One region of the Comamonas sp. 26 genome, then DNA from elsewhere that is predicted to be linked to it. Evidence: predicted binding sites of a transcription regulator. Region 1 holds the regulator's gene; each other region holds the start of a gene.

The links. Region 1 encodes FNR, which switches genes on or off when oxygen is low (the NO sensors DNR and NnrR bind a similar motif). Its sites were predicted from a motif close to TTGATNNNNATCAA; they were not measured.
Region 2: the regulator FNR is predicted to act here: its motif matches at 2,259-2,272, upstream of CLU84_RS20670 (hemerythrin domain-containing protein).
Region 3: the regulator FNR is predicted to act here: its motif matches at 2,114-2,127, upstream of CLU84_RS08190 (universal stress protein).
Region 4: the regulator FNR is predicted to act here: its motif matches at 2,122-2,135, upstream of clpB (ATP-dependent chaperone ClpB).

Annotation. Positions count from the first base shown of each region.
Region 1 covers NZ_PEFL01000001.1:1,537,967-1,542,173, reverse strand. Annotated here, with positions in the region: gene CLU84_RS07075 (sulfite exporter TauE/SafE family protein) at 1-313, opposite strand, end outside; gene hemN (oxygen-independent coproporphyrinogen III oxidase) at 317-1,699, opposite strand; gene CLU84_RS21800 (hypothetical protein) at 1,729-1,926, opposite strand; gene fnr (fumarate/nitrate reduction transcriptional regulator Fnr) at 1,969-2,694, shown strand; gene CLU84_RS07060 (hypothetical protein) at 2,752-3,015, opposite strand; gene CLU84_RS07055 (FixH family protein) at 3,273-3,578, opposite strand; gene ccoG (cytochrome c oxidase accessory protein CcoG) at 3,706-4,207, opposite strand, start outside.
Region 2 covers NZ_PEFL01000003.1:551,126-555,332, reverse strand. Annotated here, with positions in the region: gene CLU84_RS20680 (dienelactone hydrolase family protein) at 1-689, opposite strand, end outside; gene CLU84_RS20675 (MarC family protein) at 990-1,637, shown strand; gene CLU84_RS20670 (hemerythrin domain-containing protein) at 1,689-2,189, opposite strand; gene CLU84_RS20665 (ABC-type transport auxiliary lipoprotein family protein) at 2,361-3,038, opposite strand; gene CLU84_RS20660 (MlaD family protein) at 3,066-4,019, opposite strand; gene CLU84_RS20655 (ABC transporter ATP-binding protein) at 4,019-4,207, opposite strand, start outside.
Region 3 covers NZ_PEFL01000001.1:1,770,107-1,774,313, reverse strand. Annotated here, with positions in the region: gene CLU84_RS08215 (Arc family DNA-binding protein) at 1-6, opposite strand, end outside; gene CLU84_RS08210 (Arc family DNA-binding protein) at 107-277, shown strand; gene CLU84_RS22160 (KilA-N domain-containing protein) at 354-1,376, shown strand; gene CLU84_RS08195 (universal stress protein) at 1,560-2,018, shown strand; gene CLU84_RS08190 (universal stress protein) at 2,252-2,701, shown strand; gene CLU84_RS08185 (universal stress protein) at 2,808-3,257, shown strand; gene CLU84_RS22015 (hypothetical protein) at 3,267-3,419, opposite strand; gene CLU84_RS08180 (hypothetical protein) at 3,509-4,021, opposite strand; gene CLU84_RS08175 (lysozyme) at 4,018-4,207, opposite strand, start outside.
Region 4 covers NZ_PEFL01000002.1:178,631-182,837, forward strand. Annotated here, with positions in the region: gene clpB (ATP-dependent chaperone ClpB) at 1-2,005, opposite strand, end outside; gene moaE (molybdopterin synthase catalytic subunit MoaE) at 2,419-2,880, opposite strand; gene CLU84_RS15410 (hypothetical protein) at 2,934-3,188, shown strand; gene CLU84_RS15415 (hypothetical protein) at 3,203-3,526, shown strand; gene CLU84_RS15420 (recombinase family protein) at 3,628-3,969, opposite strand; gene CLU84_RS15425 (short-chain fatty acid transporter) at 3,966-4,207, opposite strand, start outside.

The DNA.
Region 1 (4,207 bases):
CGGCCACATGCATCAGCGCCCACAACTGCTGCAGCGCTGTCGCCTGATTCGTCAGCCAAGCCAGGCTTTCCATGGCGACAGCGGCAATGCTGCCCAGCAAGGCGTAGCCCGCAATGCGTCCCAGATGGAACATGCCGGTGCGCAGCCATTGCCACTTTTGCAAACCGTGCACCGAAATGACTTGCTCGGCATTTGCGGCACCAGAAGGGCGAGCACCCGTCACCACGCTGCAAGGTGCAGCACACATAACAAGACAATGGGGCCCACCTACGAGCCCCATGATCAAAGCAGTCCAGACCAGCGAAAACAGCATGCGCTAGATGATGCGTGAAAACCGTGCACGGGTCCTGTCAGCTTGCAAATAGCGGTCAAACAGCATGGCTACTCCGCGCACAAAAAACCAACCCAGCCCCGTGACCTTGAAACCTTCGTCAGACAACTCAATCAGCCCATTGACCTGCATCTCCTTGAGCTCAGCCAGCTCGCTTCCAAAATACTCGCGAAAGTTGATCAACCAGGCCTGCTCCATGGGCTCAAACAGTACCGCCCCCTGGCACATGATGGACATGATGACGGCGCGGCGCACCAGGTCGTCACGCGACAGCGCCAGCCCACGCTGCACAGGCAGCACACCAGCATCAATCGCGTCGTAATACTCTTCCAGCGTCTTGACGTTCTGGCTATAAGTCGCGCCTACCTTGCCGATAGCCGAGACACCCAGTGCAATCAGATCGCAGTCTGGCTGCGTGCTATAGCCCTGAAAGTTGCGATGCAAGCGGCCCTGACGTTTTGCAATAGCCAGTGAATCGGTGGGCAGCGCAAAGTGATCCATGCCCACATAAACATAGCCGCCGCCCATAAAAGCATCAATCGCGCCCGAGAGCATGTTCAGCTTATCCTGCCCCATGGGCAGGTCCGCCGATTCGATGCGGCGCTGCGGCTTGAAGCGCTCTGGCAGGTGGGCGTAGGCATATAGCGCAATGCGATCAGGCCTCAGCTCATTGACCTGAGCCAGCGTGCGCGCAAACGACTCCGGCGTCTGTTTAGGCAGGCCGTAGATCAGGTCTACATTGATGGAGACAAAGCCCAGCCGACGTGCTTCGGCCACCAAGGCAAAGACCTGCTCGGCAGGCTGCTCTCGGTGCACGGCTTTTTGTACGGCAGAGTCAAAGTCCTGCACGCCAAAGCTCATGCGGTTAAAGCCCATATCCTTGAGCACTTTCAGGCGCTCATTGCTGACGGTTCGTGGGTCGACCTCAATCGAGTACTCGCCCACCGCATCGAGCTTGAAATGCTCACGCATCAGCGCCATCAGTTGCTGCAACTCGGCATCGCTGAAGAACGTGGGCGTGCCGCCGCCCAGATGCAGCTGACTCACAACCTGACCCTTGCCGCAATGCGCCGTGTGCATGGTCAGTTCACGCGCCAGGTAGTCCAAGTATTCGGCGGCCTTTTCGTGGTGCTTGGTGACGATTTTGTTGCAGGCGCAGTAATAGCAAAGCGACTCACAAAATGGCACATGCACATAGACAGACAAAGGCAAGGCGCGCGCACCTGTGTGCGCTTTGCGTTGCTCCAGCGCCAGGATGTAGTCTTCTGCGCCGAAAGCCTCAACAAATCGGTCGGCTGTTGGGAACGATGTGTAGCGAGGCCCAGGAATATCAAAGCGGCTCAGCAACTCGGGCGTGACAGCGGTCATAACTACTCGTCAGTGTGCGCCCGCACCTCTCAAAAGTATTTATTAACAAAGGCATCTAGCCCTGAAAACATCACTATAAAGAAGCAGAGGCGCATATTTTTGAATGAATATGAGCAATGTGCCTCAAGCCATTCACCCTGTCCTTGATGAAAATCAAGAGACAGCAAGGCAAGTGCTGCGACAATTTGATCCATCTCATTACCAAACACGAGGTCAATGACCGGCACGACTCTCTTATTGAAGTCTGTCTGTGCCGTTGCTAAAAGCCCATGAATCTTCAGACCATCAAAGCATCCTGCTCCAACTGCAATCTGCGTGAACTGTGCATGCCCATGGGCCTGGACGATGAACAAATGGAGCGCATTGACGAAATTGTGGCCACACGCCGCAAGATCAAGCGTGGCGGGCTGCTGTTTCGCAACGGTGAAGACTTCACCTCGCTGTACGCGATTCGCACAGGCTTCTTCAAGACCAGCGTCGCCACCGAAGACGGTCGCGATCAGGTTACGGGCTTTCAGATGGCGGGCGAAATCATTGGACTGGATGGCATCGTCAACGACCACCACACCTGCGATGCTGTGGCGCTGGAAGATGCCGAAGTCTGCGTCATGCCGTTTGACAAGCTTGAGCAGCTCTCGCGCGAAGTCACGGCCCTGCAAAACCACGTGCATAAGGTCATGAGCCGTGAAATCGTGCGCGAGCATGGCGTGATGCTGCTACTGGGCAGCATGCGCGCTGAAGAGCGTCTGGCCGCTTTTGTGCTGAACCTGGTGCAGCGCCTGGCGGCCCGTGGTTTTTCCAAGTCAGAGCTGGTGCTGCGTATGACGCGCGAAGAAATTGGCAGCTACCTGGGCCTCAAGCTTGAGACCGTGAGCCGCACTTTCTCCAAGTTTGCCGAAGAAGGCATTGTGGAAGTCAAGCAGCGCCACCTGCGCATTCTGGATACCGAGGCGCTCAAGCGCATCGTCAATAGCCAGCAATGCAGAGCTGATTGAGCATTAACTCCAGAAACAAGGCCCGCATCAGCGGGCTTTTTGTTTTTGCAGCGCGCCTTAATCAGGCTGCGGAGAAGAGACAATACCGCCGTTCAAATCACTGGCTGAGCGCCCCAGCGCGACCGTCATCAGGGCGCCGATGATAGAAACCGCCCAGAAGGCAAAAAAGGCCACGGTATAGATGGCGCTGCGCGACCATTCCATTGGTGAGCCTAGCCAGTGCACATCCAGCGGGTCCACAAAGGCAAATACCACCAGCTCCATGATTGCTGCCGCCAGAAAGGCAGGCCAGACAATCCATATCCAGCGTCGAGCTTCCATCGCGAATCTCCTTGGATCGTGGGTTTGATCGTATTTTGCACAAGTGTTGTGACTTCAAACACCACCTCACGGGCATGCACCAAGGCGGAAAACCCTGAATCACTATGATTTCAAGAGCATCTAGCGCCTTCTGCTAATTGATATCAAGATCTTTCATATCTATAAGCCAAGTAGATCAAGCGCTAAACGCTCCTATTTTCAAGGCAGCAACAACAAAGGCCGCAAAGCGGCCTTGAGATGGAAGTCTTGCGACGACTTCAGCGGTCGGTCGGGTGATCCTTGGCAGGCGTTGCCGCATGGTTGCGACCGGTGACGGCCGGGGCCAGACTTTTCTCGTTCTCGGACAGGCGCTGGTTGATCTCCAGACCATGGCGGTAGTAGTCAGGGTCGATCACGGGATCAGGCCTGCTCATTGCAATATAAGCCGTCACCACACCCGCAATCACCACCACTAAGGGGCCGGAAATCACGAGCCAGACATGGGCAAATTTCCACCAGGGTTTGCCATCCTCGGGGTGAATAATCTTGACCGCTTTCGTGGCCTTGGCTTGTGCTGCCGACATGATGAAACCTCTTATTCAGTGATTCTGCAGTGCACGCCAGATCATGGCTGGCACGCACTGCAAATTGTTGCCGATTGGCGATGTCCTTGCGTGATCTCAGAGATGCATTTCTGAGATCACGCACGCTTTAGCGTGGCACCAGGAAGACGGTCTTTTCAGAGACCTTTCCAGACCCAGCCTTCACCGCATCCAGATTGAAGTAAACCGGGTGCGAGCCAGGCGCTGCCGAGCCATACGGAATCTGCAGACGCACCGCAATACCGCGTGTTTCGGCCGGGCCGACAACGACTTCCTGCTCAGACGCCACTTCCAGATGATCCAGCCCGGTTGCGCTGATGCGGTAGCGCTGCTCGGACTCGGTGGCGTTCATGATCTGCAGGCGATAGACGTTCTCCAGCTTGCCGCCGGCCACAATGCGCGACAGCGCCGCACGGTCACGAATCACGTCGACCTTCAGCGGCTCTCGCATGACCAGACTGGCAATCATGGCCGTGCTGAGCACTACCAGCACCGCTGTGTAAATAAGTACACGCGGGCGGAAGATGCGGCGAATCACCTGGGCATGTTTCCACGCACGGGTAATGGCGTTTTGCGTGGTCAGGCGAATCAGCCCGCGCGGGTACTCCATC
Region 2 (4,207 bases), on a different contig from region 1:
GCCAGATGTTCGCCGAAGAAGGCCAGAGTGCGCTCCATGGCCTGCGCTGCGGCGGCTGCGCTGTAAGAGCCGCGCTGGCCGCAGTTAAAGCCGTGGTCGGCCTCGTAGACATAGACCTGCACCTTGGGCTGGGCCAGCTTGAAGGCCTCTACAGACTCCAGCGAGATGTAGTGATCTTTGCTACCAAAGTGAGCCAGCACCGGGCACAGCGCCTGACGGCTGGCTTCTTGCTCACCCGTCATGCCGCCGCCGTAGTAACAGACTGCCGCAGAAACGCTGGGTAGCGTGCAAGCTGCGCGCCAGGTCATCAAACCGCCCCAGCAAAAACCCACCACGCCGACCTTACCGCCAGGCACCAGCGTGGCCGCATGGGCAACGGCCGCTTCTACATCACGCAGCGCGCCGGGTTCTGGCAGGGCCTCCACAGCACCCTTGAGGGCGAAGCCCGTCTTCATGTCTTCTTCGGTATAGCCCAGCTCTACATTGGCTTTGACGCGCGCAAACATGGCCGGAGCCACGGCCACATAGCCCTGAGCGGCATAGCGATCGGCCACGGAGCGGATATGCGAGTTCACGCCAAAAATCTCCTGCAGCACCACAACGGCACCGCGCGGCTTGCCCTCAGGCATGGCCACATAGGCAGAAGTCTTGACACCATCTACGGCGGTCAGTTCAACAAAGCTACCCATATATGCTCCTATATTTGTTGCACTCATCGTAAGCCCGAAAAGCATCGACAACGGATTTCATTATCTTTGCCTAATGAATGCTGTAATGCCTGAGTTAACCCGCTGAACTCGCATTTTTCGCTTGCCCGGCGGTTCACCCTCCACAGACATACTGCGGTCCATTGTCCACCCGCGGATGGTTCAGAAAAATTTCTGCGCTGCGATGGACGGCTCCCTGCCCATAGCCGGGCAGCGCCTCAAGCCCTGCTTGCCTGCACTGATGCACTGACAAATCGATCAAGCCACCGGAAGCCCCTCGCCATGGACCTGAAGCCGCTCATCACACTGGTTGCCATCATCAACCCGCTGGCCATCATTCCGTTTTTCATCCACTACACGGCAGGCTTCAGCGCAGAGCAGCGCTGGCAGACCATTCGCACCGCAGCATTTGCGGCGTTCTGCGTGATTGCAGTGTGTGCCCTGCTGGGCCTGCAGATTTTGCAGTTCTTCAATATCTCGCTGCAAAGCTTTCAGGTCGGTGGCGGCCTGCTGCTACTGCTCAGCGCCATGAACATGCTGAACTCGCGGCCAGCAGAAGACCGGCCCAATAACGGCACACTGGAAGCCGGTGCGGAAAAAGCCGCCGAGGGCAACAGCATTGCTGTGGTGCCGCTGACCATTCCGCTGCTGACGGGGCCTGCAGCCATGTCCACCGTGGTGATCTATGCCGATCAGGCGCGCACCGTCTGGCAGCATGTGGCACTGGTGGGCTATGGCGTGGTGGTGGCGGCGGCCATCATGCTGTGCTTTTCGCTGGCCAACCCGATTGCCCGTGTGCTGGGAAAAACCGGCATCAATGTGATGACCCGGCTCATGGGGCTGATTCTGGCGGCGCTGGCCATTGAAGTGATGGCGGGCGGATTGGTCAAGATCTTCCCTATCCTGGCCTCCCCCGCGATTTACCCATGATAATTAATTTCATAGCTTAAAGCGCTTTACCCAAGGGCGCTTGAGCATCATTCAGGCAGTAATCTGCCCTTGCATCTTTTCGCTGCTGCCGCAAGCACCGCCGCAACCCGTAATGGGCTCCTGAGGCAAAGCCTCAGGGGTCAGCACAGCTCCCGTAATCGGATCAAAGCCTGCGCTGCGCATATGCAGGGCCAGCGCGGCATCCATGTTTTGTGCGTGGTGGCTGAACCAGGGGCCCAACTCGCCCGCCATGTGGCGAATCGAGCCCAGGTCGCCCTGCTCGCCTTTGACTGCACCTTCGCGCATCACAGCCAGCACCACCTTGTGCTGTTGGCTGTGGCAGTTGCTTGTGGCAAAGCCCGTGGCCTGCATCCAGCGGTCTTCTTGGTCGAAGTGGTGCTGGGTGTGGGCAATCAGCGCATCCCACAACGCGCACAGCTGCTCGTCACCAGCCGCTTCGACCTGCGCCAGCAGGGTGACAAACTCTTCATGCACCTCGTCCATGACGGGAAAATCGAGGATGAGAGCGGCATTCCATTCGAGGCTGGCCATGGCAGTTCCTTGTGCGTGGTGGTCGGATTTGAGGACTCTGCAGCTTAAAAAGAAGGCAGCTCCCGGCCATTGACGCACATCAGAAAAGCCTCGCCCACCTACGCCAGAAGCTTGCCCAGAATCAACAAAGCCCTGCATGGCAGGGCTTTGTGATGTGAGAGCACAGAAAACTTATCGGCCGTATTTCTGCAACCAGCTGCTGAGCTGATTGGCCAAGTTGTTGACGCTGGCAGCCATTGCCCGTGCGCCACCGGCGGCATCACCAGTCACAGCCGGGGTCTGGGCGCTGAACAATTGCTGGCCCAGCAGCACATTGCCGCCGCGACGGTCTTGGGCAATCAGACTGGCGCGGATGCGCACCACGGCCTGACTGCTCTGGGCACTGTCAAACACTTGGCTGAACTCCACCACTTCAAGGCGCAGCAGACCCAGCGGGCGCTGGTCATTGGGGTTGGCGCTGAGATTGTCTTTTTCCGTCAGCACCGGGCGCTCCAGCGCCAGGCGGGTGCGCAAACGCTGCTCCAGCATCTGCGCAGGCGGCAGGCTCCAGCGAGCACCTTGATAGGCGCGTTGCTCCTGCTGGTCTGCATAGGCCAGCCGGTAAAGCATGGCCGTGGAGTTGTCAGCACCTGCAGGCGTCTGCACTTCCGCCAGCACCAGCGGAGGTGGGGCCACGCTGGGCGCAGCGGCGTTGGCCTGCGGCACTGCAGTGTCGGTCAGCCCCAGGTCATAGCGCACAGGCTGGGTGGGTGCCGTGGGCAGCGCCGAGCAGGCAGCCAGCACCAGCGCCGCAGCAGACAGAGTGGCAGCGCGCAGCAGAGCAGACGAAAAATGGAGAGGTTTTGCCATATCGGTTCCTGTGACGGTTTCGTCAGATCAATGCGCGGCTGCCGGAGCCACAAAACCAGTCTCACCCGGGCCGGGCTGACCCACGCCAGCACCATAGATGACAGACTGCGGGTTGTCGCCGATGCGGCTGGCCATATTGCTCAGGCTGCGCGAAGCGCGCGAGAAATCATCGGCGGCGCGGTTCACGCGTGGCAGCGTGTTGCGGCCCATGGAGTCTGCAGCCTGAGCCAGCGCCTGCGTGCCGTCGGCAATTTGTTTGAGCGGGCCATCGGGGGCGTTGATCTTACGCACCGTTTCCTGCAGGCCATTGGCTACGCCGGTGGCGGCGTTACCAGCCTTGGTCAGCGACTCCAGGGTCTGATGTGCATCCGCGGTAATTTGCGGAAAGCCAGCAGCGGCCTTGTTCATAGTGCCAGCCAATTGATTGACGCTGCCCGCAGCGGCGGCAATGTTCTGCAGCGCCTCGCTCATGTGCTTCTGGTTGTCTTCGCCCAGCATGGCGTTGAAGCGGCGTGAAATTTCATCAACCCGCTCCAGCAGCACCGGGCCTTGGTCGGCCAGCATGTTCAACGGCGAAGACTTCATGCGCAGGCGCGGCAAGCCGCTGGGGCCGGGCTTGATCTCCTCCGGCGCTTTGGCATCATCATCGAGCTGAATGTGGGCCAGGCCCGTTACGCCCTGGTAGCCCAGCTGGGCATAGGTGGCGGGGGTTACGGGCGTGTCCTCGCCCACCGCCACGCGAATCAGTACATTTCCGGGAATCTGCGGGTCAAAGCTAATGCGTACTACCTTGCCCACAGGCACGCCCTTGTAGCGCACCGTGGCCTGCGGCTGCAGGCCGCTGACGCCGTCCTTGGTGGACATTTCATAGAGCTGGTACTCGCGGTTATCGCGCGTGAGCCAGACGGCCAGCCCTGCCAGCAGGGCTGCAACCACCAGCACAAAGATGCCGGCAGCCATGGCGTGGGACTTGTTTTCCATCAGCGTTCCTCTGCGGCAGGGCCGCCTTGCACCGGGGCCATGGCACGGCGGCCACGTTCTCCCTGGAAGAAGTGTTCGATAAACGGGTGCTTGACCTCAGCCACATCGCGTGGTGCGCCGGTCACCAGCACCTTCTTCTCGGCCAGCACGGCCACGCGCGTTGACAATGCAAACAACGTATCCAGATC
Region 3 (4,207 bases), 230 kb from region 1:
TTCCATCGCTCAATTGTGGCAGCAAAGTGACTCATCTCAACGAGTCCTATTGACTCCATCAACCCCATGGAGTCAAATGGAGTCCACCTCAACCAAAGGAAATCCCATGAAAGAACACAAAGCAATTGCTCCGACTCCGGTACGCCTTCCCGAGGAGCTTAAGCAGTGGCTCAAGCACAAGGCTGTTGACAATTTCCGATCCTTGAACAGCGAGATCGCGTCACGGCTAGAGGCAAGTCGCAAAGCCGAAGAGGCCAATCATGAAAAGCAGGCCTGAAAAAGGTGAAGCCCCGACGGCGGCAACCGGCAGGGCTTCGAGTGAAGTGTCCCAAAGCATCAACAAAGGAACAATCTTGTCAAATTCTACAGCACTGTCCGTTGCAGGCACCAAGGTTCGACTTGCCGATGACCTGTACTCTCTCAACGACTTGCACAAAGCCGCAGGCGGAGAAGCCAAGCATCAACCCGCGTTATTCATGCGTCTGGAGCAAACGCAAGCGCTCATTCATGAAATCGGAAACTCTACAGATTTGCAGAGTTTCAAAACCAAGGAAGGCCGCAACGGAGGCACCTATGCCTGCAAGGAACTGGTCATCGCCTACGCAGCGTGGATCAGCGCAGCATTCCAGCTCAAAGTCATTCGCGTGTTCCTAGATGCTGTGCAGCCCGCAGCACCTGCAATCGACTACACCCGTCTAAACCCGACTCAAAAGCAAGACCTGCGCGAGATTGTTCAGGCTATTGTCGATGCCGGTATTCAGAAGCATGGCGAGACCTGGGCACGCTTTCAAAAGAAATTTCGAGTCAACAAGTACGAGGAGCTACCAGCCAGCCGCTACGAGGAAGCGCGCAGCTATCTGATCAGCAAACTGCCTATGGGTTATGAAGGCCAAGTTGTGGAAACGACTTCAACGCTTGAGCTTTCGGATCCGAAGCGCATGGAGCTTGCTTTCGCCACTGCATGCGAGGCGTCCGCCCTGGTGCAGCGCACGGTATTCAACGCGATGATGCAAGGTGATGCGGAAGAGTGGCAGCACAGCCGCTATTTGCTGAACCTGAACTACGACAGCCAGGGCCGCCCCACCCTGCCCCATGCCCAGCCGATTGCGACGGATCAGATGGTGGTCTCCTTCAACAGCCTGCCGCAGCGCATTGCCGACGGCGAGATCATCGGCGCGACCGATGCCCAGCTGGCCACGCTGGCAACGGCCTGCACCCAGCGGCTGACCCAGCGCGCCCAGCACCGCGAAAAGCAGGTGACGCTGCCGCTGTACCCCAGTAATCCCCCCGGCAAGCGCCCTGCTTCTGCCCCATCCCTTTCAGCCAAGCAGCCCCCTGCACCCGATGAAGGCACTCTGCGCATGCTGTTCCGGTAGTCTGCTTTTGATAGCTGTCAGCGCTTGATGGTCAAGGGCTGACAGCTGTTTTGGCTGCATACGCAGAATTTGCGTCTTTATGCCAATCGCGATTCGCTGCCATGATGGGCAGTTCCGCCGCCAGTCAGAGGGGGCTGGGGCTTTTGCCACAACAGATGCGCGACCGCGCAGGGAGAGAGACCGTTGTTCAAACACATTTTGATTCCGACAGATGGCTCCAAGTTGTCCGAAGCGGCCGTACGCGCGGGGATTGAGCTGGCCGGCGAGAAGGCCGCCAAGTTGACGGTGCTGTATGTGATGCCGGATTACCGTGCGTTGATCTATGGGTCGCGCTCGATGACCGCTTATGACACGACCGAGCTGACGAAAAATGCCAACGCCGAAGCAGATGCCGTGCTGAAATTTGCCGAGGAGCTGGCTGGCGCGCGCGGGCTGGCGATTCAGAGCGTGCGCACCACTAGTCCTTCGGTGGCCGAGGCCATCATCCTGCAGGCGCAGGAAGGCGGGTGCGATCTGATCTGCATGGCTTCGCACGGTCGCAAGGGGCTCAGCGGCATTTTGCTGGGCAGCGAAACCCAGAAGGTGCTGACCAACAGCAGCATCCCGGTGCTGGTGCACCGCGCAGACCCCGTCAGCGGCTGACAGCAGGTGGCGCATGGCGTTCAGCGCATGTTTTGATAGCTACAAGCGCTTGATGGGTATGGGCTTGAGGCCATTTTTTCTTGAACTTCAAGATTTTGATTTCCATCAAGAAACCGCCTGAATACTTACTTCGGGGTGTTGCATTAGCCGCCCCGGGGTGTGAGTATGGGTGAGGCAATCGTTCGGATTGACTGGCAACTACACACACGCGCAGACGCGCAAGGAGGCTGTATATGTTCAAGCACATTTTGATTCCTACGGATGGCTCGAAGCTCTCGGAGGCTGCACTGCGCGCAGGCCTGCAACTGGCCAAGGAACAAGGTGCACAAGTGACGGCGCTGTATGTGATGCCGGATTACGCCACCATGATCTACGGCTCTGAGGCCCTGATGGCCTACAACGCAACAGAAATGACCAAAAGCGCCGAGAAGGAAGCCGACAAGGTACTCAAGGTCGCGACCGATATTGCCGCAGCCGAAGGCGTGATTTGCAAGACGGTGCGGGCGACGGATTTCTCCGTCAACCAGGCCATCATCAAGACCGCGCAGGACAGCAACTGCGACCTGATCTGCATGGCATCGCACGGCCGCAAGGGCATTGCCGGCATTTTGCTGGGCAGCGAAACCCAGCGCGTGCTGGTCAACAGCCGCATTCCGGTGCTGGTGCACCGCCCGGTGGTGTAAGGCGGGTTTCGGGGTGTTGCATTCGCCGCAGCGGAGTGTGAGTATGAGGCGGCAATGGTTCTGATTCATTGACAACCACAGGCGCTGGCGCGCAAGGAGGCTGAATATGTTCAAGCACATTTTGATTCCTACAGACGGCTCGAAACTCTCTGAGGCCGCGCTGCACGCGGGCCTGCAACTGGCCAAGGAGCAAGGCGCCGAAGTGACGGTGCTGTATGTGATGCCGGATTATTCCGCCTTGATGTATGCCAGCGAGGGGATGGTGACTTACAACCCCAGCGAGCTACGCAAAGACGCCGAAAAAACGGCCGACAAGGTGCTGCAGGCGGTGCAGGACATGGCCAAGGCCGAGGGCGTGGAGTGCAAGACGGCAAGGACCATGAACTTCTCGGTGCACCAGGCCATCATCCAGCAAGCCAAGGACAGCAATTGCGACCTGATCTGCATGGCTTCGCACGGACGCAAGGGCATTGCCGGGATTCTGCTGGGCAGCGAAACACAGCGCGTGCTGGTGAACAGCAGCATTCCGGTGCTGGTGCACCGGCCTGTGGTGTAGGGCGGCGCTTCACCACCAGCGGATAGCCAGCAGCAGGCCCGCCAGCCCTGCGGAAGTGATGCCCAGTGCGACCTGCACGTAGGCCACAGCAATACGGCGGGCAAAGCGGTCGGCCGCGGCTGCGTCCAAAGGTGCGGTGACGGTCACTTTGAAAAACATCATCAACGCTCTGATTCTTGGTCTTGCAAGGGTTGGGAAAGAAAGCCTCAGGCGGTCGTAACGCTTGGGGCTTTCGCCTTTTCTGGGTGAGCTCAATGGCTGGCCAGCAACTGCCTGTCCACCTGCACCTGCCCCATCAGGGCGTTAACCTGGGCGTCTCTGCGCTCGACCAATCCGACAAGCTGGCCAACCACGCCCGCGCCTTCGCCAGCAAGGGCTGCGAGTCGCTGGTGTTGATCTGCGAGACTTCTGCAGGCAGCGGCGTCACCGGCAAGCTGGGCGTTGCGAGTAGCGGCACTGCGGATGTCGTGCTGCAGGCCTGCAATGCGGGAAGCGTCAGCAGCGCGAGCAGTTTCCAGCACTGCCAGTTTTTGTGTGTAGTCATGGGTGTTGTCCTGTTGGGCCGCGCCATGCCCAAGCACGGCAGACGCTTTCTTTTCTGTAGCTGCTAGCGCTTGTTGTGCTTGGGATTGAGCCTGTTTTGATTGAGAAACCTCAACCTTGGCCAGCTCCAGCTGAGCGTTGGCCAGCCTGAGCGACTGCAGGGCCAGCAGCCCCGCAAGGGCCAAGGCCAGCCACGGCCAGAGACGGGATGCGCCTGTCATGCCAGCCCCGCCTCACACAATTGGCGCTCTGCCGCGCGACGTTTGATGAGGCCGGGCAACTGCTTGCCACCGGCATAGGTCCAGCGCGATAGCTCGGCACACGCGCCATCGATGTCGCCCGCATTGGCCTTGCGCACCAGGGTGCTGCCGCAAAACGCACCCTCGCCCACGTTAAAAGCAAAGCTC
Region 4 (4,207 bases), on a different contig from region 1:
TCAAATAACCACCCTCCTCATAGCCGACATAGCCTGGGGGCGCACCAATCAATCGTGCCACAGAGTGCTTTTCCATGAACTCACTCATGTCAACCCGCACCAGGTGATCTTCGCTGTCGAACAAGAAGCCTGCCAGCGCCTTGCACAGCTCGGTCTTACCCACGCCCGTAGGGCCCAGGAACAGGAAAGAGCCTGTAGGACGATTCGGATCGGACAGACCCGAGCGCGAGCGGCGAATGGCGTTGGAGACTGCGGCAATAGCCTCTTCTTGGCCCACGACGCGTTCGTGCAGCTTGGTTTCCATCTGCAGCAGTTTGTCTTTTTCGCCCTGCATCATCTTGGCAACGGGGATACCCGTGGCACGGCTGACCACCTCGGCAATTTCCTCAGCACCGACCTGGGTGCGCAGCAGCTTGTGGGCAGGCGCACCATCTCGGCCTTGTTCCTTGGCCTGGGCTTCGTGCAACTGCTTCTCGAGCGCAGGAAGCTTGCCGTATTGCAGCTCGGCCACCTTGTTGAAGTCACCCTTACGCTTGAACTCTTCAATCTGAATGCGCAGTTGGTCAATCTCCTTGCGGATTTGCTCCGAACCCTGTGCGCTGGCTTTCTCAGCCTTCCAGATTTCTTCCAGATCGGCGTATTCGCGCTCCAGGCTTTCGAGTTCTTCCTCGATCAGCGACAGACGCTTTTGCGAGGCTTCGTCCTTCTCGCGCTTCATGGCTTCGCGCTCGATCTTGAGCTGAATCATGCGGCGCTCAAGCTTGTCCATCACCTCGGGCTTGGAGTCCATCTCGATCTTGATCTTGGCCGCCGCCTCGTCGATCAAGTCAATGGCCTTGTCGGGCAGAAAGCGATCGGTAATATAGCGGTGGCTCAGCTCTGCTGCAGCAACGATAGCAGGGTCGGTAATATCGACGTTGTGGTGCGCCTCATACTTCACCTGCAAACCGCGCAAGATAGCGATGGTGTCTTCCACCGATGGCTCGCCCACAATCACCTTCTGGAAGCGACGCTCCAGCGCAGCATCTTTCTCGATGTACTTGCGGTATTCGTCAAGCGTAGTAGCGCCCACGCAGTGCAGCTCGCCACGCGCCAGCGCGGGCTTGAGCATATTGCCTGCGTCCATGGCACCATCGGCCTTGCCGGCACCGACCATGGTGTGAATTTCGTCAATGAACAGGATGACGCGGCCTTCTTCCTGAGCCAGCTCTTTGAGCACGGATTTCAGGCGCTCTTCAAAGTCACCGCGGTACTTGGCTCCGGCCAGCAGGCCCGCCATATCGAGCGACAGGACGCGCTTGTTCTGCAGGCTCTCTGGCACTTCACCAGCCACAATGCGCTGGGCCAGGCCTTCGACAATCGCGGTCTTACCCACGCCGGGCTCGCCAATCAGCACGGGGTTGTTCTTGCTGCGGCGCTGCAGCACCTGAATGGCGCGGCGAATTTCGTCGTCGCGACCAATCACGGGATCAAGCTTGCCGCTGCGGGCACGCTCGGTCAGGTCCATCGTGTACTTCTTCAGCGCTTCGCGCTGGCCTTCGGATTCTGCACTGTCCACGTTCTGCCCTCCTCGTACGGCGTTGATGGCGGCTTCCAGGCTGGATTTGCTCACACCGCTTTGTTTGAGCAAGGCCCCGGCACGTGTGGCCGAACCTTTGCTGTCAGCCAGCGCCAGCAAGAACAGCTCGCTGGCGATGAACTGGTCACCGCGATTGAGTGCTTCCTTCTCTGCGGCCTGCAGCAATCGGGCCAGCTCCGTGCCCACTTGCACATCGCCCTGCTGCTGCACACGCGGCAGGTCGGCCATGGCCTCCTCGGCCAGGTTTTTGAGTTGCTGCACATTGCCGCCGGCACGCTGCAAAAGAGCGCGCGGGCCGTCGTCCTGGCGCAGCATGGCGACCAGAAGGTGCAAGGGGTCGATGGTGGATTGGTCAGCACCGAGCGCCAGAGACTGCGCATCGGCCAAGGCTTCTTGGAATTTGGTCGTCAGTTTGTCAATTCGCATGGTGTGTCGCTCTCGCTCCATATCAATGTCATTGCAATTTATCTGATAGCCGTGCGGGTATTTTCAAGACCACGGCCAACAACAAAGCTGCCAAACGGCTTCAAGTGTGGCCTTGTTTGAGAAAGATCAAATCGGCGCATCCGCACGCAGGCCACGCCTGAGCATGGCGTGCCCAGCCGGACTACTGTGTAGGATAAAACCCACAATCCATTAAACACCTGCACACCCGATCAGGCAACCATCAACCAGGGGAATATCAACGCAAAACCATCAAAAAGCATAGCCACCAGAGATTCATAGATATACGTTTCAGGCAGTTTTTATTCCATGCCATCAATGAAAATACATGTCTCCAAGCAAGCGTCTGGAGGCGACCGCCTCGGAGCGATACCGCCTCTCGGAAGATCACTCGCTCAGTAGGCCCAGCGCTGCAGCGCCTGCTCATCGCTGACACGCGCATCCACCCAGCGGGCCCCCTGCTCGGTTTGCTCTTTTTTCCAGAAGGGGGCTTCGGACTTGAGGTAGTCCATGATGTATTCGCAGGCTTCGAACGATTTGCCACGGTGGGCACTGGTCACCGCCACCAGCACGATCTGCTCCATTGGCTGCAGCAGACCGATGCGGTGAATGACACACGCGCCAAAGATGCCGAAGCGCTCTACCGCCTTGTCGATGATCGCTTCTATGCTTTTTTCGGTCATGCCGGGGTAATGCTCCAGCTCCATGCTGGAGACAGAATCACCTTCATTGCGATCGCGCACCGTGCCGACGAAGCTGCAGACGGCCCCTACACGCGCATCACCCGCACGCAGGGCGGCAATTTCGGCGCTCAGGTCAAAGTCTTGGGTCTGGATGGATACACGTGCAGCAGTCATACCTGCATTGTCGCAGGCCAGCATGGTCATGCGCGGCGCATTAGCATTGAGGCATGCCCGCGCAAACCATCAATTTACCGGAGTACACGCTGTACCCGTCGCCTCGTAACGAGCACCGGATGATCTTTGAATTTCAGATCTTCGTGCCCTATGCCTATGAGCTGATTCACCTGCCCGACTACAACTTCAAGGGCAAGGCGACCTTGTTCGCCGCGCACCGCAAGGCGGACAAAAAATCGGGCCAGCTCATTACCTGCGAGCTGGCAGACGATCTGGCGCGCTTTGAGCGCCTGTTTGAGCCTAGCTAAAGAGGCAGACTCGCATGGACGACACCAGCCAGATTCAGCCGCCGCCCAGCTTTGCGGATCTGTTTCGCACCCGCAGCGGCAAGCTGTCCACCTCGATTGGCGAGGTGGTGCAACGCTATGAACTGTGCGAAGACCTGGCCTGCCACCTGACAGAGCAGGCGCAGACGCTCTACCACTCGGGCAATTCGTCTGAAGAGCAGGTGCTGCTGGGCATGCATGCCGGTCTGGCGGCTGATGGCTCTGTGGTCAGCTCCGCAGAGGCGAGCTGGATTGTGCAGCGTATGGCCGAGCTGCTGGAGTGGCGTGCGCCGCAGCTGCCAGCCCCCATTTCAGAATAAAAACAGGCTCCAGCCCAATAGATAAAAGCGCAAGCAGCTATCAAAAGAAAAGCCGTGCAAGCAATGCTGCACGGCTTTTTGCTTTGCAGGTTCGGGCGAACTTATTCAGCCTTGGCCCAGTCCGCATAGCGGTTCAGAATGCGCTGCACTTGGCCGTGCGTCCATTCGCCGCCTTTGGCGGCTGTAATGCCCAGGGCATTGAGTTCAGCAGCCATGGCGCGGTGGGTCAGGCCTTTTTCTTGCAGCTGCGCAAACAGCGCTTCGTGCTGCCTGGCAAAGGCATCGGCTGCCGATTTGCGCTTTTCTACTGTGGCCCGGATATTGGCCGCGCCCGCTGTGCCCAGCTTGACGCCGCGCTCGCGCGCATCGGCCAGCGCACGGCGGGTGCGCGAGCTGATGTCGGGGTTGATCTCGGTAGAAGGCAAATCGGCAGTGTCGGTCATGGCATTACAGGTGGGATATAGGTCAGAGTCTGACCCAGGAACCATAGCAGGAACAGCACCAGCGGGGTGTGAACCAGCAATTGCACAAAGTTAAAGCCAATCAGATCGCGCGCCCTCAGTCCCAGCACGCCCAGCAGCGGCAACATGTAGAAGGGGTTGATCAGGTTGGGCAGCGCTTCGGCAGCGTTATAGATCTGCACGGCCCAGCCCAGGTGATATTGCAGGTCGTTAGCCACTT